3 regions of the Ureibacillus sp. GCM10028918 genome follow, and region 2 is predicted to be linked to each of the others. Evidence: predicted binding sites of a transcription regulator. Region 2 holds the regulator's gene; each other region holds the start of a gene.
The links. The regulator LexA, encoded in region 2, represses DNA repair genes until DNA is damaged. The targets are predictions, from matches to a motif close to CGAACATATGTTCG.
Positions count from the first base shown of each region.

Region 1: addB (helicase-exonuclease AddAB subunit AddB) is a predicted target of LexA. The motif match lies at 1,299-1,312, and genes of this name have one in related genera.
Region 3: recA (recombinase RecA) is a predicted target of LexA. The motif match lies at 1,957-1,970, and genes of this name have one in related genera.

Region 1 covers NZ_JBHTFK010000005.1:718,817-727,078, reverse strand. The annotation lists gene ACFQU5_RS06705 (AzlC family ABC transporter permease) at 1-87, opposite strand, end outside; gene ACFQU5_RS06700 (TVP38/TMEM64 family protein) at 531-1,181, shown strand; gene addB (helicase-exonuclease AddAB subunit AddB) at 1,355-4,876, shown strand; gene addA (helicase-exonuclease AddAB subunit AddA) at 4,857-8,262, shown strand, end outside.
Region 2 covers NZ_JBHTFK010000005.1:221,937-230,198, forward strand. The annotation lists gene tkt (transketolase) at 212-2,206, opposite strand; gene ACFQU5_RS04410 (DUF896 domain-containing protein) at 2,333-2,563, opposite strand; gene ACFQU5_RS04415 (NAD(P)-dependent alcohol dehydrogenase) at 2,814-3,854, opposite strand; gene ACFQU5_RS04420 (MerR family transcriptional regulator) at 4,198-4,602, shown strand; gene ACFQU5_RS04425 (YneB family resolvase-like protein) at 4,675-5,334, opposite strand; gene yneA (cell division suppressor protein YneA) at 5,331-5,669, opposite strand; gene lexA (transcriptional repressor LexA) at 5,840-6,460, shown strand; gene ACFQU5_RS04440 (gamma-glutamyl-gamma-aminobutyrate hydrolase family protein) at 6,592-7,323, opposite strand; gene ACFQU5_RS04445 (prepilin peptidase) at 7,457-8,209, opposite strand.
Region 3 covers NZ_JBHTFK010000005.1:379,426-387,687, forward strand. The annotation lists gene recA (recombinase RecA) at 700-1,767, opposite strand; gene ACFQU5_RS05095 (competence/damage-inducible protein A) at 2,071-3,324, opposite strand; gene pgsA (CDP-diacylglycerol--glycerol-3-phosphate 3-phosphatidyltransferase) at 3,337-3,915, opposite strand; gene ACFQU5_RS05105 (helix-turn-helix domain-containing protein) at 4,054-4,938, opposite strand; gene ACFQU5_RS05110 (DUF3388 domain-containing protein) at 5,114-5,914, opposite strand; gene ACFQU5_RS05115 (DUF3243 domain-containing protein) at 6,308-6,565, opposite strand; gene ymfI (elongation factor P 5-aminopentanone reductase) at 6,610-7,338, opposite strand; gene yfmH (EF-P 5-aminopentanol modification-associated protein YfmH) at 7,339-8,262, opposite strand, start outside.

The DNA.
Region 1 (8,262 bases), 500 kb from region 2:
CACACCGAAAGCTATGCCGATGCTAATATAGCCTAATAGGGTTGGAATACAATCTTTAATTCCTTGTGAGAATGAATCGGTTGTCATCGTTGACTCGTTTAAATTTAAGTGGGTACTCAATTTCGTTTATTCCTTTCTAGAAAAAATTCAGTCTTGTTATTTACTAAAATAGTAACATTAATAAAGACTTCCATGTAAAGTAAATCTGTATTTCAAGAAAATAGGAACTAAATACAACTTATACCGTTATTTATGTCAGATTAGTGATATTACTTTAAAAATCCATTCTACTATATTAAAATCATATAAAAAATATTGGTAGATTTCATTTGAAGACCGTTTTTTTTGGGAATAGAAAGATAAAAAGAGTAGCAATAATATCGAATTAACGGTTTAATTTTGGATAATCTTGCAAAAGATAGTAACAATAAATTTTCCCGAGGTATGCGATGGTTTCAGACAAGGAGCAGGCTTTATAAAGCTGATAAGTATATGCAATCATTAGTCCATAATAGCTGGAGGTGGAACATGTGAACGATTTTTTTACAGTAGAAAATATTGAAAATTTAGCAGCACATTATCGGACACTTGGACCGCTAATTGGTATTTTGCTTCCATTCATTGAGGCCTTTCTTCCATTCCTTCCATTAGTAGTGATTGTTGTTGCTAATGCAAGCTCCTATGGGTTATGGATAGGGTTTTTGCTGTCATGGATAGGAACCGTACTTGGCTCCTATGTTGTTTTCTTACTTGTCCGGAGATTTGGCAGACATCCACGGCTTCAAGTTTTTATAGGGAAGGAAAAGGTGCAAAAACTGATCAAATGGGTTGATATGAGAGGGTTAAGCCCGTTGTTCATCCTACTTTGTTTTCCTTTCACACCATCGGTCCTTGTGAATATCGTAGCGGGTCTTTCTAATATCAAGAAAAAGTATTATTTGATTGCTATTATGGCAGGTAAATTCGTCATGATTGCGAGTATGAGCGTACTTGGCTATGACTTAAAGGCGCTCTTAACAGACCCCATTAAATTAATTTTTGCAGGTGTGGGGATTTTCCTATTATGGGTTGTTGGTAAGGCAATCGAAAAACATTTAAATAAAAAAGTTGAGAAAGACTTAAGAGCAGAAGCGGATAAAAAAAAGATGAAAATGTCTGTTAAGAAGGAGCGATTACTATGATCGCTCTTTTTTAATTCAAAAAACGATAGTTATGATAAAAAAGTTATTATAATAGATAGATAACGTTCATTTTTATACAATTACTAATAGATTTTAAAGTAGTGGATAGTAATGAAACGAACGTATATTCTGTTATAATAGATGTAATAATTCCAAGGAAAGAAGGGAACGTCATGTCGTTACGAGTCATAAGTGGACGAGCCGGTACAGGAAAGTCTACTTTAATACACCAGGAAATCGTAAAAGAATTAAAGGAACGACCTTTAGGCTCCCAGATTTACTTAATCGTTCCGGACCAAATGTCGTACCAGGCAGAATATGTACTCACTAATCAATATGACATAGAAGGAATTATTCGAGCTCAGGTTATGACGTTTAAGCGCTTAGCGTGGTATATCTTACAGGAAACAGGTGGAATAGCGAAGGAACAAATCGATAAAATTGGTTATCGAATGCTCATTCGTCGTTTGCTTGCAGAAAATAAAGAGCAATTTTCATTATTCCGTCAAGCGGCGGATAAACGTGGATTTACAAAGGAAATTGAGCTGCTTATAAAAGAGTTTAGCCAATATAACATTGACAGTGAGACTTTAAATGAAGCAATCAGCAAATTAGAAGATACATCAGCTCCCAATACGTTAATCGCTAAAGCAAAAGATTTACAGTTGATTTTAACAAAATTAGAAGAAGTACTAGGGGATGGATTTGTTGATAGTGAAGGGTACTATCCAGTCCTGCTTGAACAACTCCAAAACTCACAAAATATAAGAGAAGCACATATTTATATTGATGGTTTTACAGCCTTCACAGTAAGAGAGTTTGAAATTGTTAAACAGTTGATGTCGTTAGCTAAAAGAGTGACAGTCATTCTGCCTTTTGAGGATCCTAACGACAAGTATGATGACCAAGCTGTATTTTATCGACCGGCTGTTATGTACGATAAATTACTTCAGGAAGCATATAAATTTCAAATTGAAGTTGAACCTCTTATTCATTTAGAAAATAATTATCGTTTTCATAATCATGATTTACAGCATGTTGAAGAGCAATTTCATAAAGCAGTTGCAGCACCAATTCAAGCGGATGGCTATGTGCAGATAATTGAAGGTGCGAACCGACGAGCAGAGATACATGCAATTGCCCGGGAAATATGTCGAATTGTAAAAGATGAAGGAATGCGATACCGGGATATCGGGATTATGTATCGGCAATCGGATATATACGATCCATTAATTCAAACCATTTTTGCTCAATATGATATCCCTACTTTTACAAATGAAAAAAAGACAATGCTGCATCATCCATTAATTGAATTTAGTCGATCAATTTTGGAAGTGGTGACGTCAAATTGGCAGTACGAGCCAGTTTTTAGAAGCGTAAAAACGGATTTGTTCTTTCCGTTAAAAAGTGATTTGAAAGCAATGCGAGAAAAGGCTGACCTCTTTGAAAACTTTATTATCGCGCAGGGAATTTATGGTTATCGGTGGTTTGAGGATTCCAGATGGTTTTACAAAAAATATCGTGGTTTAGAATTTTACTCTAAAAAACAAACCGATGAAGAAATTGAAATGCAAAAACTAATAGATGAAATGAGAGAAATCATCAAGGCGCCCTTGGAAAGACTTCAAGAAAAATTAAAGAAGGCACAAACTGGTCGAGAAATCGCTACGGCACTCTATAGCTGCATAGATGAGTTGAAAGTTTACGAGAAATTGCAGGAATTAAAAAGTACTGAATTACAAGAGCAAGACCTGCATGGCGCCAGTGAACATGACCAAGCTTGGAATCGTTGGATCAATGTTTTAGAACAATTTGCCCTTCTGTTTGGTGATCAAAAACTGACACTTGAGGAAGCCGCACAAATATTGGATGAAGGTTTTGATACGCTACATTTTTCTAAAATTCCACCTTCAGTAGACGAAGTAACGGTTTCAACAGTTGAATTTTCCCGATTTGATAACAAAAAGACCGTGTTTGTCATTGGCGTAAATGATGGTGTGTATCCGATGCGTATGGATTATGAAGGATTAATAACTGATGTAGAAAGAGGTTGGTTTGCAGAAATAGATACCGAGTTATCACCTACTTCCAAACATCGTCTTTTACAAGAATCTTTATTAATTTATCGTGCTTTTTCTTCTCCAACTGACAGATTATATGTCACTTATTCTAGTTCAGATGAAGAAAGTAAAGCTTTACTGCCTTCTCTCTATATTAATCGTTTGCATAAGCTGTTCGAGGTGGATGGAGTCAAAACATGTCCACATACCCGAGTACTGAATGATCCGATTGAAGAACTAGATTCAAGTAAAGCACTTTCTTACATGCAGCATCCTAGAACTTCATTAGCCTATTTAATGATGCAATTACGACAGGCGGAGTATTCCCAGCAGTTAGCACCAGAATGGATGGCGTTAAAGGCATTTTATGAACAAGATCATGAGTGGAAGTATGCCCTGCAAGCTGTCATGAGACCACTGGTAAAGAAAAATGTTGCAGAAAAACTAACAGCTGAAGTAACCGAAAGCTTATACGGAACCGAGTTAACTTCGAGTGTGTCTCGCGTCGAAAAGTTTTATCGCTGTCCTTTTTCACATTTTTCGACCTATGGCTTGAGATTAGAAGAAAGGGCAGTTTACCGACTTGAAAACTTTGCAATGGGTGATTTATTCCATGAGGCATTGAAATGGATCACGCTTGAAACAGAACGTTTAAATTTACAGTGGAATAAATTATCGAAAGTGCAATGCAGCCAGCTTGCTCGACAAGCAGTTGAACATATCGTACCCGTTTTTTCACATCAAATTTTATTAAGTAGTGCTCGCTATCGTTATATACAACGAAAATTAATGAGAATTGTAGAAAGAACGATGATGGCACTATCCCAGCATGCTAAAAATTCCTTCTTTAAGCCGGTTGCGATTGAAGCGGCATTTGGTCCTAATGAAAAACTGCCACCATTAGAAATTGATTTGTCGGGCGGAAAAAAAATGCGCATTCAAGGTCGTATCGATCGAATTGATCGTGCGAAAATTGGAGATAAATCTTATCTGCGTGTCATTGACTATAAATCTTCTAGTCGTGACCTGGATTTAAATGAGGTCTATCATGGGATTTCACTACAGCTATTAACGTATTTAGATGTCGCCGTTGAAAATTCGGATGTTTGGTTTGATGGAGATGTGGATCCAGCGGGCGTATTGTATGTGCATGTCCATAATCCCATCTTGAAAATGGAGCAAGAAGTAGATGAGGTAACACTTGAGTTGGAACGTTTAAGGAAGTATCGCATGAAGGGGCTTCTATCCGAAAATACGGAATCGTTAATTGCAATGGACGAGGAGTTGGAGATTGACGGAAAGTCAAAAATTGTTCCAGTACAAATAAATAAAGATGGCACTGCATCCACTCATTTTTCCAGCATTGTACAACCTAGTGAAATGGGCCAGATTAAACAATACGTTCGACATAAACATAAAGTAGCGGGAGAGGGTATTTTAAGCGGTGAAACGGGGATTCAGCCATATCGTTTAAAAGGACGTACAGCCTGTGACTTCTGTAGTTTTAAATCAGTATGTCAATTTGACACAACCGACCAGGAGCAATTCTACCATCAACTACAGGCAGACAAACCGATTAACATTGTTTCAAAAATAAGAGAGGAGATGAAGAACAATGGGGCTGATAATTCCTGAAAAACGACCTGATGTTACCTGGACAGATGAACAATGGAAGGCGATCTGGGCTACTGGACAAGACACGCTTGTTTCGGCAGCCGCTGGTTCAGGTAAAACAGCAGTACTAATAAACCGAATGATCGAAAAGGTCATTTCGAGTGAAAATCCCATAGATGTTGATGAACTTCTTGTTGTAACCTTTACAAATGCTTCGGCAGCCGAGATGCGGCATCGTATGGCAGAAGCATTGGAAAAAGAGATTGCCAAGGATCCTGGTAATCAGCATTTACGACGCCAGCTAAGCTTAGTGAACAAAGCTCAAATTTCTACCCTGCACTCCTTTTGTTTAGCCATTGTTCGCCAATATGCCTATCTTATTGAAATCGACCCTGGTTTTAGAATTGCCAATGATGGCGAATCTGCTTTATTGCGTGATGATGTTTTAGCAGAGGTGCTGGAAGAGGCCTATGACCAAAAGGATGAAGAGAAAGTAAATGCAGTTTATCGTTTAGTCGATAGCTTTACATCAGATCGCGATGACCAAGCAATCGAAACATTAATTGATAAATTGTATGACACGTCAAGGGTACATCCAGAACCAACAAGATGGTTACAATCCTTACCTAATCAATATGATTTACCTGAAAATATTACAATTGATGAGCTAGACTTCATAGAACCATTAAAAAATTCAATTAAGTTTAGTCTGGAAGAAGCTCTTGCACATATCGAAGAAGTCCGTCAGTATTCTTTGAAGCCAGATGGTCCATATAACTATGGAGAAACGGCTCGACTTGATAGTGAATTAATTGAGGAAGCAAGACGAATACTTTCGCATGGAACTTGGCAGCAAGCATATGACTTCTTTGCCAAATTAAAATGGTCTACATTAGCAAGAATGCCAAAGGATAGCTGTGACCCGGAACTTCAAAAAAAGGCGAAGAAGAAAAGAGACCAAGCCAAAGACGTAGTGAAACAACTTAAAGAATCTTTCTTCTTGCGTAAACCGGAACGCCTGCTACAAGAGATTCGATTGATGGCACCGATTATTGAGACATTAGTCGAATTAACGGAAAGCTTTAGTGAGAAGTTTAAAGCCGCAAAGCTTCAAAGAGGGCTTGTGGACTTTTCGGATTTAGAACATTACGCTCTTGAAATATTAACAGTCGAAGAGAATGGAGAATTACATCCATCACCTGTCGCATTAGATTTTAAAGAAAAATTTAAAGAAGTATTGGTCGATGAATACCAAGATACAAATATGCTGCAAGAAACGATACTACAGCTCGTCAAAAGTGGCAGCGAAATTGATGGGAACTTATTTATGGTGGGCGATGTAAAACAGTCCATCTATCGGTTCCGACTTGCTGAACCAATGCTCTTTTTAAATAAATACAATCAGTTTGACGAAGACCCCATTTCAAATGGCTTGAAAATTGACTTGAATGCAAACTTTCGTAGCCGAAAAGAAGTACTCCATGCGACGAACTTTGTCTTCGAACAAATAATGGGCGAGACGGTAGGGGAAATCCACTATGATGAAAAAGCGGGACTAAAACCAGGTGCTCCTTATAATGATGTAGATATGCCGATTGAATTAGCCATTCTTTATGAAGAAACAGAAGATTCTATACAAACTGAAGAAGCAGAAATGGAAGCGTCAATAGACGAAGAAATCAAAAAATCGCAAGCAGAAGCACGTTTTATTATTAAACGAATTCGTGAACTTATTGACAGTGGGGCCACCGTTTATGATGCCAAACAAAAGGATCCGACAAAACGCATCCGACCAATGCAATATAGCGATATTGTTATTTTAATGCGTTCTATGACTTGGTCGAATGATTTGGTTGAAGAGTTTAAGTCTGCCGGTATTCCTTTATATGCAGAATCTTCAAAAGGGTATTTTGAAGCATTAGAAGTCATGGTTATGTTAAATGTGTTAAAGATTGTCGATAATCCTTACCAGGACATTCCATTAGCTTCTGTTTTAAGAGCGCCATTTATTGGCTGTACAGAAAATGAATTGGCAAAAATACGCCTTGTTAACCGAAAGGCACCGTACTATGATGCAGTAAAACAATTTGTTGAAGAAGAACAGTCAGGTCTTAATATTGACACAGCGGTAAAATTACAGAAGTTTTTAAACCAACTAGATTCCTGGAGAAATTTAGCGCGGAGAGGTTCTTTATCCGACTTGATATGGAAAATCTATATCGACACGAATTACTATGAAATGGTTGGTGCTATGACGAACGGAAAACAACGTCAAGCAAACTTAAGAACCTTGCATGACCGTGCCTTAATGTATGAGAAAACATCCTTCCGTGGTTTGTTCCGATTTTTACGATTTATCGATCGTATGCGGTCTCGTGGAGATGATCTAGGTGTTGCCAAGTCCATAGGGGAAAAGGATGACGTAGTACGACTCGTAACAATTCATTCATCTAAAGGGCTTGAGTTTCCAGTTGTATTTGCTGCTGGATTGGGCCGCAATTTTAACCAAATGGATTTTACCAATCCATACCTCTTTGACCAACAATTTGGACTGGCTGTAAAGGCAATTGACCCTGATGATCGAATCATGTATACATCACTGCCGTTTTTAGCAATGAAAGAAAAGAAAATTCTCGAATTAAAGGCTGAAGAAATGCGGATATTGTATGTGGCCATGACACGTGCAAAGGAAAAATTGATCCTGGTAGGTTCAGTGAAAGATTGGGAAAAAGTTCGTTCTAATTGGGTGGAAGTACAACCTCTTCCAACGGATGTTATGTTGCCGGAGTATATACGTGCGCGTGCTAAAAATTACTTGGACTGGATTGGACCAGCAGTAGCAAGGCATGAGTCCTTTAAATCATTCAGTGATGAGGAATACCGTGCGATTGACCATGAGACTAAATGGGTGATCACACCATTAGCGAACACGTCCTTTATGAATAGTTACTATTCGGAAGAGAACGTTGATTTGGCAGAACAGGCAGAACATAAGGTTGATGAAACATTGATCAGTAAATTAAAGAACCGATTTACTACACCTTATCCTTATAATAGCTCTGTAACAAAAAAATCTAAAACGAGTGTTTCTGAAATAAAACGGATAGAGACATTGCAGCGTGAGGAAGAACCTGAGACACATGTCATGCAATCCTCTTTGGTTTCAGCAAAGAAAAGACCTCTGTTTTTACAAGAAAAAAAATTATCTGCAACCGAGATTGGTACAGTAGTTCATACAGTGATGCAGCATGCACCTCAAGAAGGATTCTCTAATATAGAAGAAATTAAAGTCTACTTAAATTTGTTAGTCGAAAGAAAGTTGCTATCAGCAGATGAAATCCAAGTTGTTGACCCTGAAAAAGTAGTTCAATTCTTTTTAAGTAATATTGGACAGCGTTTTAGTCGTG
Region 2 (8,262 bases):
CTTCGATTTGTCTTTCATTATCAATATGAAAGTAACTTTTAGCCATACTAATCTCTAAATTGTCCTTCATCATCCGATCGAGCGTCACTTTAGAACGCACAGCTCTTCCATCTGTCTATCAGAAAATAAAAACCAGGTGGGAAAAACATATCGTTTTTCTCCACCTGGTTTCTCATTCACAGACTTATTAGAAAGCCCTTCATATGAACTATTATAAAGCTTTAACTTTCGCTACAACGTTTTCAACCGTAAAGCCGTATTGTTCGATAACGATTTCGCCTGGGGCACTTGCACCGAATTGGTCGATTGCCAGGATATCTCCATCGAACCCAGTGTATTTATGCCAGCCGAATGAAGAGCCCATCTCGATTGCTAAACGTTTTGTAACAGATTTTGGCAATACTGAATCTTTATACTCCGCTGATTGTTGCTCGAAACGATCCATTGATGGCATTGATACTACAGAAGCATCGATTCCATCAGCTAGTAATTGTTTTTGTGCTTCTACAGCAAGAGAAACTTCTGATCCTGTTGCAATTAAGATTGCATCTGGTGTTTCTTTTGTTGCAGGAGATACCACATAAGCACCTTTGGCTACGCCATCTTTTGCAAGTTCTGCAGACTTATCAAGAACTGGTAAGTTTTGACGAGAAAGAACGAGCACAGTTGGTACATTTTTAGATGACACAGCTAATTTCCAAGCTTCTGCTGATTCATTTGCATCAGCTGGACGAATTATTGAAAGATTTGGCATTGCACGTAATGAAGCTAAGTGCTCCACTGGTTCATGCGTTGGACCATCTTCCCCTACTGCAATTGAATCATGAGTGAAAACGTATGTTACAGGTAGACCCATTAATGCAGATAGACGCACAGCTGGACGAACGTAGTCGGAGAACACGAAAAATGTTCCACCAAATACATTTAAACCACCGTGTAAAGCCATACCGTTTAATGCTGCACCCATTGCGAATTCACGAACACCAAACCAAATGTTGCGACCTTCTGGAGTGTCCGGGAAGAAATCACCAGCACCTTTGATTGTTGTTTTGTTAGAACCAGCAAGGTCCGCACTACCACCAAAGAATGAAGGGACTTTTTTCGCTAAAGCATTGATTACATCACCTGATGAAGAACGTGTTGCAACTGATTTTCCAGCTTCGTAAACAGGTACTTCTGCATCAAAGTCTGCTGGAAGTTCGTTATTCATTGCATTAATGAATTGTTTTGCTAGTTCAGGGAATTCTGCTTTATAGCTTTCAAATTTCGCATTCCATTCTGCTTCTGATTGAACACCTTGTTTTTCTGCAGCTTCTTTGAAAATTGAATACACTTCTTCTGGTACTTGGAAAGGCTCATGTTCCCAACCGTAAGCTGTTTTCGTTAAGACCACTTCATCGGCACCAAGTGGAGCACCATGAGAATCCGCTTTACCGGATTTGTTTGGAGAACCAAAACCAATAACAGTTTTCACTTCAATTAATGTTGGTTTTCCTTCGGATTGTTTCGCTTTCTCGATTGCAGCATTCACTGCTTCTACTTCAGTCCCATCTGCTACATGGATGTAGTTCCAGCCATATGATTCGAAACGTTTTTGAACGTTTTCAGAGAAAGATTTTGCTAAATCCCCATCTAAAGAAATATCATTTGAATCGTATAACACGATTAATTTATCAAGTTGTAAGTGCCCAGCTAATGAAATGCTTTCCGCTGCTACACCTTCCATTAAATCGCCGTCTCCACAAAGTGCATACGTATAGTGGTCTACGATTTCATGACCTGGCTTATTATATGTAGCTGCTAGATGACGCTCAGCCATTGCCATACCAACGGACATCGCAATCCCTTGACCAAGAGGGCCAGTTGTTGCTTCCACTCCTACTGTATGACCAAACTCAGGATGTCCTGGTGTTTTAGAACCCCATTGGCGGAAGTTTTTAATTTCTTCGATATCTAGTCCATACCCACCTAAGTGAAGTAAGCTATATAGCAACATCGAACCATGACCAGCTGAAAGAACAAAGCGATCGCGGTTAACCCATTTTGGATTTTGAGGATTGTGACGTAATTGTTTTGTCCACAAAGTATAAGCCATTGGTGCTGCTCCCATTGGTAGACCTGGGTGACCAGAGTTCGCTTTTTCGATTGCGTCAATTGATAAAGTTCGGATTGCATTAATTGCTAAAAGATCAGCAGAGTGTGCCATTATGTGATATCCTTTCTCGCGCTTAATATTGTACTTTTACAGTTTAGACAAGATTTTCTAAGAAAACAATCCTATTCCAAGACATTTTTAGAATAGTGTCATACTTTTCTTTATTATGTCACATTATTAGTTTAATTTATTGCGCTGAATTTCTTTAATTTTATCTGGCGTCACGTCATTTCCAGTCGCATCGATAATTTGTACGTTTTCGATTGTACTACGGAAAGAAGAACGGAATGAATCCAAGTATTCTTTACGAAGATTTGTTCGTTCCTTTGCCTCAGCTTCTGTTAACTGTCCCTCTTTTGCTTTTTTTGATAGCTCATTAATTCGTTTGATTTTTTGTTCTGATAACATAATTTCTCACCTTTCTATTTCAATCATTTAATATGGAAGAATTTAGATATTGTGCTATAACCTATACTAAATGAAGATATTCAATACTTCAAAGGTAAGTAAAAATAGCAGGAAGTGCAAGTAATTCATCTCAATTGATAGATATGTATTGTGTAATGCCTAAGATTTTCCTGGGATATTTAATAGAAAAAGGACATTCAAAAAGTAAAACAGTTTGAATGTCCTCTCCTATCCTATCTATTATTAAATACTACATTGTACTAATATCAATGACAAATCGATATTTGACATCCGACGCTAAAACGCGTTCATAGGCTTCGTCAATTTGGTCGGCTGAAATAATTTCAATTTTGGAAGCAATATTGTGTTGTGCACAGAAATCTAACATTTCCTGTGTTTCACGAATGCCTCCGATCATAGAACCTGCAAATGAACGACGCTGACCAATAAGAGATTGTACATTGACTGATAGGGGCTCACCGGGCGCACCGACATTAACAAGTGTACCGTCTAATGTAAGTAATCTAAAGTACGCATTAATGTCAATTTGTGCACTAACCGTGTTAATGATCAAATCAAAATGACCTGCAAGTTTGTTAAATGTTTCAGAATCATTTGTCGCAAAGTAATGGTCAGCTCCCAATTCCAAACCGTCTTCCTTCTTGCTCAATGTTTGAGACAGAACAGTAACTTCAGCTCCCATTGCATGAGCAATCTGCACTGCCATATGGCCAAGACCACCCAGACCAACAACAGCTACTTTTTTACCTGGTCCTGCCCCCCATCGTTTTAATGGGGAAAATGTCGTAATACCAGCACAAAGTAATGGGGCTGCTTTATCTAGCTCAATATTATCTGGAATTCTAACTACAAAATTCTCAGTCACTACAATGTGAGTAGAATAGCCACCTTGAGTTGGTTCACCGTATTTGTCTACTCCAGCATAAGTAGGGACTTGTCCATTTAGACAATATTGTTCTTCTCCCTTAAAGCAATTTTCACAATCTCCGCAAGAGTCCACCATACATCCAACCCCAACACGGTCACCTATACGATACTTTGTAACCTCCGCACCTATATCTGTTACAATCCCAGCAATCTCGTGGCCAGGAACAAGTGGATAGTTTACAGCACCCCATTCACCATGAGCAGTGTGGATATCAGAATGGCAAATACCAGCATATTTAATTTCAATCAAAACATCATGCAAATCTAGGTCGCGTCGTGTAATTTCAGCAGCACGAAACGTTTTGTTTGGACCATCGATAGCTCTTGCTTTAGCAGTAATCATTAAAAATCCCTCCGATATAATTATGTCGACAAGAGAATAAATATTTATTGGCACTGTTGAATTGAATCTTATAAGGTGAGAATACCTTTTCTTCAATCACTCCCAAATATTCCCCGTACTAATATCTTAGTCCCTATAGTTAACTCTAGGTCAAGTATTTGTCTTAACTCATTTCGAGGAGCAAATTTTAAACAAACTTAATAAAATTAATTAATAATCAAATAGAATTAATTCTATTAAACTATTTAGTCAACTTTGAAATTAATTTTATAAAGTGATAAACTTTCCGTAATTCATAGAATAAACCCCTAAAAAATACTTTTATAAGAAAAGGTGATAAATGATGACAACATATTCTATTAGTGAAGTTGCAAAAGAATTAAATCTCACAGTATACACCTTGCGATACTACGACAAAGAGGGACTTATGCCTTTTGTTGAACGGACACCTAGTGGGACTAGAATATTCAAAGAAGAAGATATTGCATTTCTAAAAATCATACAATGTTTAAAATCAACTGGAATGCCTATAAGGGATATTAGAGAATTTATTGCTTGGTGCTTTGATGGCGACTCTACTCTACAACAAAGATATGATATGTTTTTAGACAGAAAAGCTAATGTAGAAGCACAAATGGAGGAACTTAGGAAAACACTCGAGGTAATTGAACATAAAACTTTATATTATAAAATTGCATTGGAAGCAGGTACGGAAGAGATTCATAAAGATCATAAAGTTTTGATATAAATATTATAGATGATGGGGCTAGTTCTTATTGTTCTAGCCCAATTACTTTGCAAAGGACGAATGGCCCAGAGTTCAGCCTTCAAGTCCCTCCATATATTCTATATATCTACGATGCACGGTTGCTTTACTTACTTGAAAATCTAGTCCTCTTAAAGTTGAAGCAATTTCTTGGAAGGTTAGTCCTTTTTCACGGAGTTTTACAATTTCTTCGATTGGTACCTCTATTCGTTCGCGCCCTTCATGATTATGCCGATTTTTAATATTCAACTCGGGGCGATAGCCATTATCTACAGCTCGTCTCATTCCTCTTTTAATTTTGGCATTGTGAATTTTTCGTTGATACTCTTCTACAATTGCTAAAATCTCAAGTAACATTGTATCCATCTCATTTAATGTTAAGGGTCCTGCATTATTTAAGGAATAAACGGTTGTCCCATTTTTATGCAGCAAATGCAAGACAGCCATTCGTGCATTACCGCGTCCCAAACGCGTTTCGTCTTGCACAAATAATACTGTTACATTTTTTTCCTTTATATAGTCCAGCATTTCAAGGAGTCCATCTCGTTCCACTTCATAACCACTATGTTGATCTTGGAAAATCTCTAAAACTTGAAAGTTCATTTCGCCCGCATAGCGGCGTAGTTCCTCTTCTTGCCGCACAAGGGATGTCTCTTGTGTATTTTTTTCTGTACTTACACGTGTATAGATGACTGCTTTGTTTTGTTTGCTCATTTATTCTTAACCGCTACCTCTACCGAATGAAGCTCTTCTTCACTCTTTAATTTTGCAATATGGATACTCTTTGAATTAACTGGAACCGTTAAGGCATGACCTGCCACAATATGTTCTCCAGTAAGACTATTCTCAGCTTTCACATGCTCGATCCACTCTTGTATTGTCATTTTACCACGATATTGTTCTGCTAATGTCCATAATGTATCGCCGTGCTGAATCTCAATTTGTTCGTATGTGTTTTTGCCATTATCAGTAATTAATAGAAATGCACCCATCACAAAGAAAGCAACGAATAACACCACAATATAAGTATTTTTTTGTAACCAGTTCATAAATTAAAACCTCTTTTCGAATAATTGTTTTGCGAATGTATGTTCCTAATTTAATACGAACACTTGTTTTTGTCAACACCAATTTCGAACCTATGTTTGCATTTCTGTTCATTCACTGATATACTATATGTAACTAATAGAGGTACATATTCACAAAAGAGGTGATAGAGTTGAAAAAAATATCAAAAAGACAAGAAGATATTTTAGCATTCATAAAAGAAGAGGTTCGTGCAAAAGGGTATCCGCCTTCTGTTCGTGAAATCGGGGAAGCAGTAGGTCTTGCCTCTAGTTCAACGGTACATGGACATTTAGCTCGTTTAGAGAGCAAAGGTTTAATTCGCCGAGACCCAACAAAGCCGCGCGCGATTGAAATATTAGATCAAGAAGAAGCAGCAATTCAAAAACAATCCGTTGTACATGTTCCTTTAGTAGGGAAAGTTACAGCAGGTCTACCTATTACAGCAATCGAAAATATCGAAGAATACTTCCCTCTACCAGATGCTTACGGTACAAGTGAAGAAAATCTATTCATGCTTGAAGTAATGGGAGAATCAATGATCGAGGCTGGGATATTAGATGGAGATTATGTCGTTGTCAAACATACGAACACTGCCAATAACGGGGAAATTGTAGTTGCAATGACTGAAGATGACGAAGCAACGGTAAAACGTTTCTTTAAAGAGAAAACGCATTTCCGTCTTCAACCTGAAAACTCAAGTATGGACCCAATCCTAGTAAATCAAGTAACGATTTTAGGTAAAGTAGTAGGGTTATATCGCAATATTCATTAAAAAAAGTTGTCTCGTTAGTCAATAGACTGTGAGACAACCTTTTTGTTTAAACGGGATATTTTTGTGCGCTTTATTTACATAAGGACTCTAAAATAACAAGATTTTCAGGTAAGAACTGCCTATTAGAGTAGCTATGAGACCACTGTTGCATTTTGCTGTTTATTAGCTACACACGCGTCGATAAACGACTTAAACAGATTTTTCGCATGTTCGTCCCCCGCGATCGCCATCTCCTCTGGATGCCATTGTACCCCAACACAATAAGGGTAATCTTTTATTTCAAAGGCTTCAATGATGCCGTCACTCGCCTTAGCGGTAATTTCGAAAATATCAGGCACTTTCTTCAATGCTTGATGATGGAATGAATTCACGGCAATTTTCTCTTTTCCGATACTTTCGTGTAGCTTACTGCCCTTGGTAATCTCGATATAGTGGGATGCTTCTTTTCTGCGAGCATTTTGTTTATGAAGGATTGGCGTATGCTCATACTGGGAATTGATATCTTGATAGAGTGTCCCGCCTAAAGCTACATTCAATAGCTGAATCCCGCGACAAATCCCGAAGATCGGCATCGTTTTCTTAAGAGCCGCTTCAGTCAGCTCAAGTTCCACTTCATCTCGTTCCAGCATAATATCGCCAATGTTAATGTGCGGCTCTTCATCAAAGAAATGCGGATGTACGTCTACCCCGCCTGTCAGCAGTAAACCATCGATTCCTTCCAACAGCTGCTCAGCATCACTTTCCACACCAAAAGGAATATTCACCGGAATTCCTCCCGCTTGAAGTACAGACTTCACATAGGCTTCATTAATACAATATTGTCCGTTGTTCGTTGTCATCGTAATACCGATAATTGGTTTCATTAAAAACCACCTCCATAATTCCTATAATAATAACTTGCTTTACAATATTCTAGCTTAACTTTGTTTTTCCTTTAAAATGTAAAAAAGAGTCGCCTCATACGAGAGAGACGGCCCAAGTGAATAAAAATATTAATCAAAATAAATTTGCATACCAGTCAAGTATTACTTCTCCGTAGAAATACACAATAATGGCTGCTAGAGCGATAGAGGGGCCAAATGGGACAGGAGTTTTTCTCCCTTGGTTGCGAATCTTCAGGACGATGATACCGACAATCATACCAATGAATGCTGATAGGAATAGTGTTAGCAACGTATTCAGAGTGCCTAAAACAAGGCCAATTAAAAAGAAGAGTTTAATATCTCCCCCACCCATCCCCCCATTAGAGACAACGGCAATAAGGTAAAGGATGCCAAAGCCAACTACTGCACCTAGCAAACTATCCCACCATGGGTCGATTGGCGAGAAAATGCGTCCTAATGCTAATAAAGGTAAGAAGAACAACAACACTTTATCTGGAATGAGCATATAAGCGAAGTCAGAAACTACTGTAATCATTAACAAGGAAATGAAAAGCAGGGCTACAGCCGTTTCAATTGTTAAGCCTAATTTCCAAACTGAGAACGAAAATAAAATCCCCGTAACAAGTTCCGTTAATAAATAAATCGGTGTTACTTTCGCATGACATGTACGGCATTTTCCTCGTAAAAATATGTAAGATAAAACAGGAATCAAATCTGGCAGCGTTAAACGACGCTGACAATTTGTGCAATGTGACGGTGGTGTTGAGATGGACTCCTTTTTAGGCACCCTTAAGCCAACTACATTAAAAAACGAACCAAATACAAGCCCAAAGATAAACGCAAATACAGTATAAGTAATCTCCAATTAACCGCACCTCCTACAAATAAATGGTCGGGACTCTATAAAGAATCCCGACA
Region 3 (8,262 bases), 160 kb from region 2:
TGAGGCCAAATAATGTAAGCATCTAGAAGTAGTCATCATTCCACATATAAGACTTTAGTTTTAACTTTCTAACTATTGCGAGAGTCTAATGATTTACTATTTTTTTAAAAATACCTGACTAAAAAGATATTTCTAACTATTATTGGCAAAATTAATTAATTTTAATCAATTTTAATAATTTACGCATAATTTCGGATGGATTGGGAATAAAACGGTGAAGTTTTTAAGCCGTTTACGGTAGTAGTGTAAAGGTTCGGGAACGTGTTTGCATGGGTTTAAAGTAAGTGTTGGAGACAAGAGTTTGTATTTAAATCGCATCGAAGGAATTGTGCTTCATTATAAGCATCAATAATTTTTCAAAATATTATTAGGGTATTGAAAGTTCAAGACATAGAGACTTGTTACTAAATAATTGATAAGTACAATTCATAGAGGAAGAGTATCTTTAAATTAATTGTTTCTCAGAATCCAGCCACCTTCCATAAAAATCTTGCCACCTCTAAATTTTATCTTCCACCTTTTTGAAGAAACCCGCCAAGTCAATTCTTGTAACAAGTTTCAATTAGAAGTCAAAAATTTATATCACTCTAACTTACTTAGAAATCCCTAGAATTTCTTACTCTCTACTACCTCAACTCTTTTAAAAAAAACTACAATAAAACCCGCCCCAAAAGTTGGGACGGGCTAGTATTGGTAATCCTATTCTTCATCTAGCAATAAAGCTAGTTCTTTGTCCATTTCTTCTTCTTCGTCATGAGCGCCGATTGTGTAAGAGTTTGCTGTCATGCCGTAAGATTCGCGGATTTGGTTCGATACTTTATCGCGGATTTCTGGGTTTGCTTTTAAGAAGGCTTTTGCATTTTCTCTACCTTGTCCAATGCGTTCGCCGTCATAAGCGTACCAAGAGCCGCTTTTTTGGATGATATCCAGTTCTGCACCAATGTCGACGATTTCTCCTTCTTTTGAAATCCCCTCACCGTACATGATGTCTACTTCTGCCGTACGGAATGGCGGTGCCACTTTGTTTTTCACGACTTTAATTTTTGTTTTGTTCCCGATCATTTCAGTGCCTTGTTTGATTGTTTCAGCACGACGTACTTCAAGACGAATTGACGCGTAGAATTTAAGTGCACGTCCACCAGTAGTTGTTTCAGGGTTACCGAACATAACACCGATTTTTTCACGTACTTGGTTGATGAAGATTGCTAGTGTATTAGATTTGTTAATGATCCCTGATAGTTTACGTAATGCTTGAGACATTAAACGAGCTTGCAGACCCATGTGAGAGTCACCCATTTCGCCTTCAATTTCTGCTTTTGGTACTAGGGCAGCAACTGAGTCGATTACGATAATGTCGATCGCACCACTGCGTACTAATGCTTCCGCGATTTCTAATGCTTGCTCACCAGTGTCTGGTTGAGAAAGTAATAACTCATCAATGTTAACGCCTAATTTTTGTGCGTAAACTGGATCTAGTGCGTGCTCCGCATCGATAAATGCAGCTTGTCCGCCTTTTGCTTGTATTTCAGCGATGGCATGCAGGGCTACAGTTGTTTTACCTGATGATTCCGGACCGTAGATTTCTACGATACGTCCTCTTGGATAACCACCGACACCCAATGCTGCATCGATTGCTAATGAACCACTTGAAGAAGTCTCCATTTGGCGATCTGATTGTTCACCCAGCTTCATAATAGAGCCTTTACCGAATTGCTTTTCAATTTGCTTTAACGCCATATCTAAGGCAGCTTTACGATCATTACTCAAAATATTTCCTCCTTATATATAAAAAAATTATTATCAAAATTCACAGTGGCTTGATTGCTCAATCCCCAAAATTCTTACTTCACACTACTTCCTAACAAAACTGATAATCTGCTAGAAATGAATGAAGTATTTTCTCTTTTTCTTATGTCTCTACTATACTTCTTTTTGAGACAAGTTTCAAGAAAAAAGCGAACATATTTTCGTTTTTGGGGCAAAATAAAAATTTGAGCTATTTTCATAGCCCAAATTTCTACATTTATAAACTAGCAACACTTCTATTAAAAGTAATACTACTCTATTATATTATATCTTTTTATAGCCATTCTCAACAAGCAAGCGCATTAAATAGCTGCATGCAAATTTTACCGTGCGAATACGATTCGTATTACGCATTCCTTGCAGCTGGAGCTTGTGAGTGATTTCCGAATCGCCAAAACTAAAACCAAGCCAGATTGTTCCCGGCATTTGTCCGTCATGAGGATCTGGTCCTGCTGCACCCGTCAGGCCAACCCCGATATCAGTGCCAAACTTCTCACGTACTTTAGAAGCCATCGCACCGGCACATTCACTGCTTACAATCCCGTATTCATCCAGCAGAGATTTTTCAATGCCCAACTGACTCATTTTCGCTTCTGGCGTGTAGGTTACAACACCACCTACCAAGCTGCATCCCACACCTGGAATTTCTGCAAGCTCAGATTGGAAGAGCCCGGCTGTTAAGCTTTCTGCTGCAGAAATCGATAAATTGTTATGCTTGAGCATTTCCACCAACTTAGATGCCAAAGAATCGTCATTATAGCCGTAGTGGTACTCGCCTACGATTGCTAAAATTTCAGCTTCCTTCTCTTTAATGAGTTTCCAAGCTTCCTCAACATCTTGTGCCCCCGCGGTGATTCGAAGTGTAACTTCTCCATCACTGGCAAGTGGTGCGACTGTTGGATTTGTTTGGCTATCTAGTATGTCTTGCACACGTACTTCAAGCTCGGCTTCCCCAATCCCATAAAAACGCAGCACATGGGATTGAATTACACTGCCGGCATTCAATAGTGCCGCAAGTTTTGGTTTTGCTTCAAATTGGAACATAGGCTCCAACTCTTTTGGCGGCCCAGGAAGCAGTATGTAGGTGTGTCCATTCTTCTCTAAAAACATTCCGGGTGCCATGCCGTGATGATTGGCTAGTATTTTACTGCCGTCAAGGATCAGTGCCTGCTTCCGGTTGTTTTCAGTCATACCGCGACCTCTTGCTGCAAAAAATTGTTCAATGAAGGATAAGGCCACATCGTCGAACACTAAAGGCAAGTCGAGATGCGCTGCAATCGTTTCTTTTGTTAAATCATCCTTTGTCGGTCCAAGGCCTCCGGAAAAAATGATTAAATCTGCGCGAGACTCGGCAATCTCGATTGCACTCTTTAAACGTGCCGCATTATCCCCTACTACCGTATGATAAAAAACATTGATGCCTAGCTCAGATAATTGCGTAGAGATAAATTTTGCATTTGTATTGGCAATTTGCCCAAGGAGCAACTCCGAGCCAACAGCAATGATTTCAGCATTCATGTACTTCCCCCCTTATTTCGAGTTTACAAAGACACGACGATTTAGATAGAAATATTCCCATCCAGACCATACAGTAAAGATTAATGCGATATAAAGAGCAATCATATCAAATGGTATGTTGATCATAGTGAAAATAGTATTGTGAAGAAGAAGTGCTGAAATCGCAACAATTTGTGCCCAAGTTTTGATTTTCCCAAGTTGGCTTGCAGCAACAATTTCACCTTCACCTGCTAAAATTGCACGTAAACCTGTAACCGCAAATTCACGGCTCAAAATAATAATAATGATCCAGGATGGGGCCATGCCAAGCTCTACCAGGATGATAAAAGCAGCCGCCACTAATAGTTTGTCTGCCAATGGGTCAAGGAACTTCCCTAAGTTCGTGACAAGGTTGTATTTGCGGGCATAATAGCCATCAACCCAATCCGTACAGGAAGCAATGATAAAGATTAACCCCGCTATAAAGTGATTGACCGGCATATCTGCTCCCAGGAAATTCATATTTCCCCATCCAAAGTCAAATAGTATTACAATCACAAACACTGGAATTAGTAGTATTCTCGAGACTGTAATCTTATTCGGTATATTCATTTGCTAACACCTTTCATTCGAAATAAAGTGAAACATTTGGTGGAGGACCCTCATCTAAATGAGGTACCCACTTCCCACCGAGCTTCTTCGATTATAATAATTGCTAAAACTTGTGAAAAATAGCCATCTAAACGATGACTATTCTCCTGGTTGTAATGTAAGGATAATATTTTGCGTTGTAATTGTCTGTGCAAATTGTAGTGGCTCATCATTGATAAAGACTTTTGTGTTATTTGCATTCCCTAGACGAATACGGGCATAGGCATTTGCAGTGGCATCAAATTGCACCACTTCACCTGTTGTATAAACACGGTCTTCTACTTGTTCGCTGCCTTCTGCATTACGGATACCCACCCATGTGTCACCCGAAACTTCGATTCGAATATTCATTGTATCTGTTCCAGATACTGTATAAGATGTCGTCTCACCGTCTGGGACACCTTGAGAAATCGCTTGAGTCGGAGTTGGTTCTTCAACCACTTCTTCCTCTACAGGCTCTTCTGTTTCCCCAGCTGGGTCTTCTGCTTCATCAGCTGCAGGCTCGGTTGGCGGAGGTACTTGCTGTTCGTACTCCACTGCCGTATCCTCTTCTAGTTCTTCCGGTTGATCGGATGCCATTTTTTGTTGGTATAAGAACCACGCTGCCACTAATGTTACCACAATAAATAATCCAACAATGAATTTGGGCATCGTTTCTAGCATCCGATTCGTCGAACGCGTGTTTAGCTTACGACGCGTCGGGCTTTGCGAAATCGATTGAGCTACTTCTTCCTTTTGTTGATGAGGAATTTCTCTTTTAAACTCATCTAAAATTTCATCTACATCCAGTCCAACTGATTCGGCATATTGTTTGATAAATGCACGAACATAAAATGTACCAGGCATGATTGAATAATTTCCTTCTTCAATCGCCACTAGATATCTTTTTTGTATTTTTGTAATTTCTTGAAGATCATCCAAACTATATCCTTTAGATAACCTCGCTTCTTTAAGGCGAGTTCCGAGTTCTGTCAACCATAACACCTACTTTTTTTAATCATTTCACTCGGGGATCTTGTCGTCCACGATTTTAATATGGATGTAAAAGCAATTCATTTTAAAATGTGTGACTTTTCCAGGAGTTTAGGCCACAACTATGTGGGTCTTCCAAGGTTTGCAAGAATGAAATTAAACCTGACTTGCTTTCACCATTTGGGGCTTAAAAATTAAACCCTCCACCAAAACCGCCAAAATGGTCGTTTTGGGACATCATTTCATTTCTTTCAATGAGTTCATACGTAATCACTTCGTCTGGATGATGGCGCAATTCAATAATGTAGTCAAAATCCTCAATCTTATATTCAGAATGTTGGACAAATAGGTCAGGATGTTCGACTACTTTGATGGCGGGGACACGCATCATTTCACGAACGAGTTGCTGATGTCGTTCATCTGTCGATCTTCGCGTTACTGCTCCATCAAGAATAAAGATATTATTCTCATTAAACTCATCACCCATCAATGAGTGGCGAATCGTTTGTTTAATCATGGTTGAAGATAGAAACAGCCATTTTTTATTGGCACAAACACTCGCAGCTACAACCGATTCTGTTTTCCCAACTCGCGGCATTCCCCGGATTCCGATTAATTTATGTCCTTCTTTTTTAAATAACTCTGCCATAAAATCAACTAGAATACCGAGTTCGTCTCTTACAAAGCGGAATGTATTTTTTTCATCTGCATCCCGTTCTATATAATGACCATGACGTACAGCTAAACGGTCACGGACTTTCGGTTCACGAAATTTCGTCACATTGATATTTTCCATTGTTGAAACAATCGTTATAAAACGTTGAATGGACTCATCATTCTCTGTTTTTAATAGCATTCCCCGTCGTCCTTCATCTACTCCATTAATCGAAACAATATTCACACGTAACATACCAAGGAGTGATGCGATATCACCTAATAAACCCGGACGATTCACTTGGATTTCATATTCAAAGTACCATTCGCCCATAAAAAACGTCCCCCTACTAACGAAACGAAAATTTTTCTTATAAGTTTCATCATAGCGGATTTTATATGTATTGAAAAGTTAGAAACAACCGTTTTTCTTCCAAAATATCAAATTTTATCATCTTAGGGGAAAATACCAACATAAAGGAAATAATTTGGTGTCAAAATTTGATGGAAATTCCGGCCAGAGAGTTAATTTCACATAGATGAAGTTCATATTTCCCTAAATGATAAAAGAAAAGGAGGACAAGCCTCCTTAAAGAGTAGTTAGAAGAAATGATGAAACGAAAGAATTTGTTCTATGATATAAGTTTTTAATGAAAGGAAGTAGCTCCCAGCACATCACTCGTGCAAAGTAGCTACTTTATAAGCCCTGCGGCAAAAAGAGTGGATACTACTGCACGCGGTGGCTTTGAACTAGTTTAATGATACAGTTGGCAAGTGCGTGTTTTTCATCGCCATCCGCAACTGCCCAAAGATCGGCAAGTACGCGTTCTTGTTCGTTTTTAGGATCTACATTTTTAGCTAAATAGTCACCAATTTGAACTGCTGATTTTTCAATCATTTTTTTAGACATACCGTGTTCTTTAGCTTCTGTGACTTGTTCACCTAAAAATGATGTCCATTTTTCCCAGTTTTCTAATAGCGCCATGTTTCTCTCCTCCTTTGCACCATTATTATGTGCAAGTTCGGAATTTATATGTACCAACCACCATTAATTCTAATAATTTGTCCAGTTACATAATTTGCTTGACCACTTAAATAAAAACTGGCAAGGTTTGCGACATCTTCTACGTTCCCCGCTCTTGCTAAAGGAATTTCCTCGTATAGTGCTAGTCTTTCTTCTTCATTTAAATGCTTGTTCATGGATGTATCGATCAATCCCGGCGCAATCGCATTGACGAGGATATGATTGTAGGCAACTTCTTTGGCATAGGATTTTACAAACGCGTGCTGTGCTCCCTTTACTGCACTATATACCGATTCAAAAGCAGCACCCGCTTCCCCCCAGATCGAACCGATAAATAATACATGGCTCTTGTCATTTTTTCGGAGTTTGGAAGAAAGCAGTGCAAGCAGCCTTATCGGATTTTGAACATGCACTTTCCAGAGCTTGCTCATTTCCTCTGTTGGTGTATCCTCAATAAGTCCATAAAAACTGTGCCCCCCGGCAAAAACGATTGCCTGAAGGGAATAGATTTGCGGAGCTAAACGGTCTGCGCCATCCTCACTCGCGAAATCTGCCTGTACCATTAGAAATTCTTGTTCAGGAAACTCCATCATCAGCTCTTCTACTAAATCCGCCACCTTGAAACGACCCTGGTTGAAATGCAAGTAAAGCGACCAACCATCAGATGCCAGTCGCTTTGCTATTGCATTACCGATCGCACCAGAAGCACCTAGTACTAGTGCGAATTTTTTCATTTATTGTGCACGCTCACTTGAAGGCAGCACTTTAAATACCGTTTGCTGCGATTCCCCTTGGATTGTTTTCAATGCTTCTACCACATCTTGAAGCGTTAATTTCTCAATGACCGGAACTGCATCAAATAAGTCCATTTCATTGAATTCGTAACGCGTAAATTGGTTCGCAATGAATTCCATGGAGTTTAGTGCTCTTAAATAGAAGCCGATTTTTTTGCGTTTTACACGCTCTATACTATCTGAAGTCAATAAGCTTTCAGCGTTATTGATGATTTCTTTAATTTTTTGGGCTAATTGATCTGGTTCACTGGAGTCAGATCCTACTAAGGCAAAGCCAAAGCCTTTTTCTAATGAGAAGTCATAAGCAAAGGACTCATCAATTAAGCCATTTTCATAGACATCAGTATAGAAATTCGACGCCCTGCCGTATAGGCATTCTAGCGCAATCTGCACTGAAAGCTCATGCTTAAGCATTTCTTTTCCACTTAAGTTTGTTTGTTTCGCTTTAAAGCCGACATAAACTTTTGGCTTTTGTACGTCCATTTTTAGTTCACGTTCTTTAATCGCTACATCCGTCGGTTCCTCATCAAAATGACGTTCGATTTGCGCCTGCTCAGGGAATTCTTTTTTCTTCTGATTGTCTTCGATAAACGCCATCATTTCAGTTGGGTCAATCGCACCAACAACAAATAAAAGCATGTTGGATGGGTGATAGAATGTGTTGTAGCAAGTGTATAAATGCTCTGCCGTAATTTTGTCGATCGATTCGATTGTTCCAGCAATGTCAATTTTCACAGGATGATTATGGTACATGTTTTCAATCGCACCAAAATACAAACGCCAATCTGCTTGATCATCATACATCGTAATTTCTTGCCCAATAATGCCCTTTTCCTTTTCTACCGTTTTCTCAGTAAAATAAGG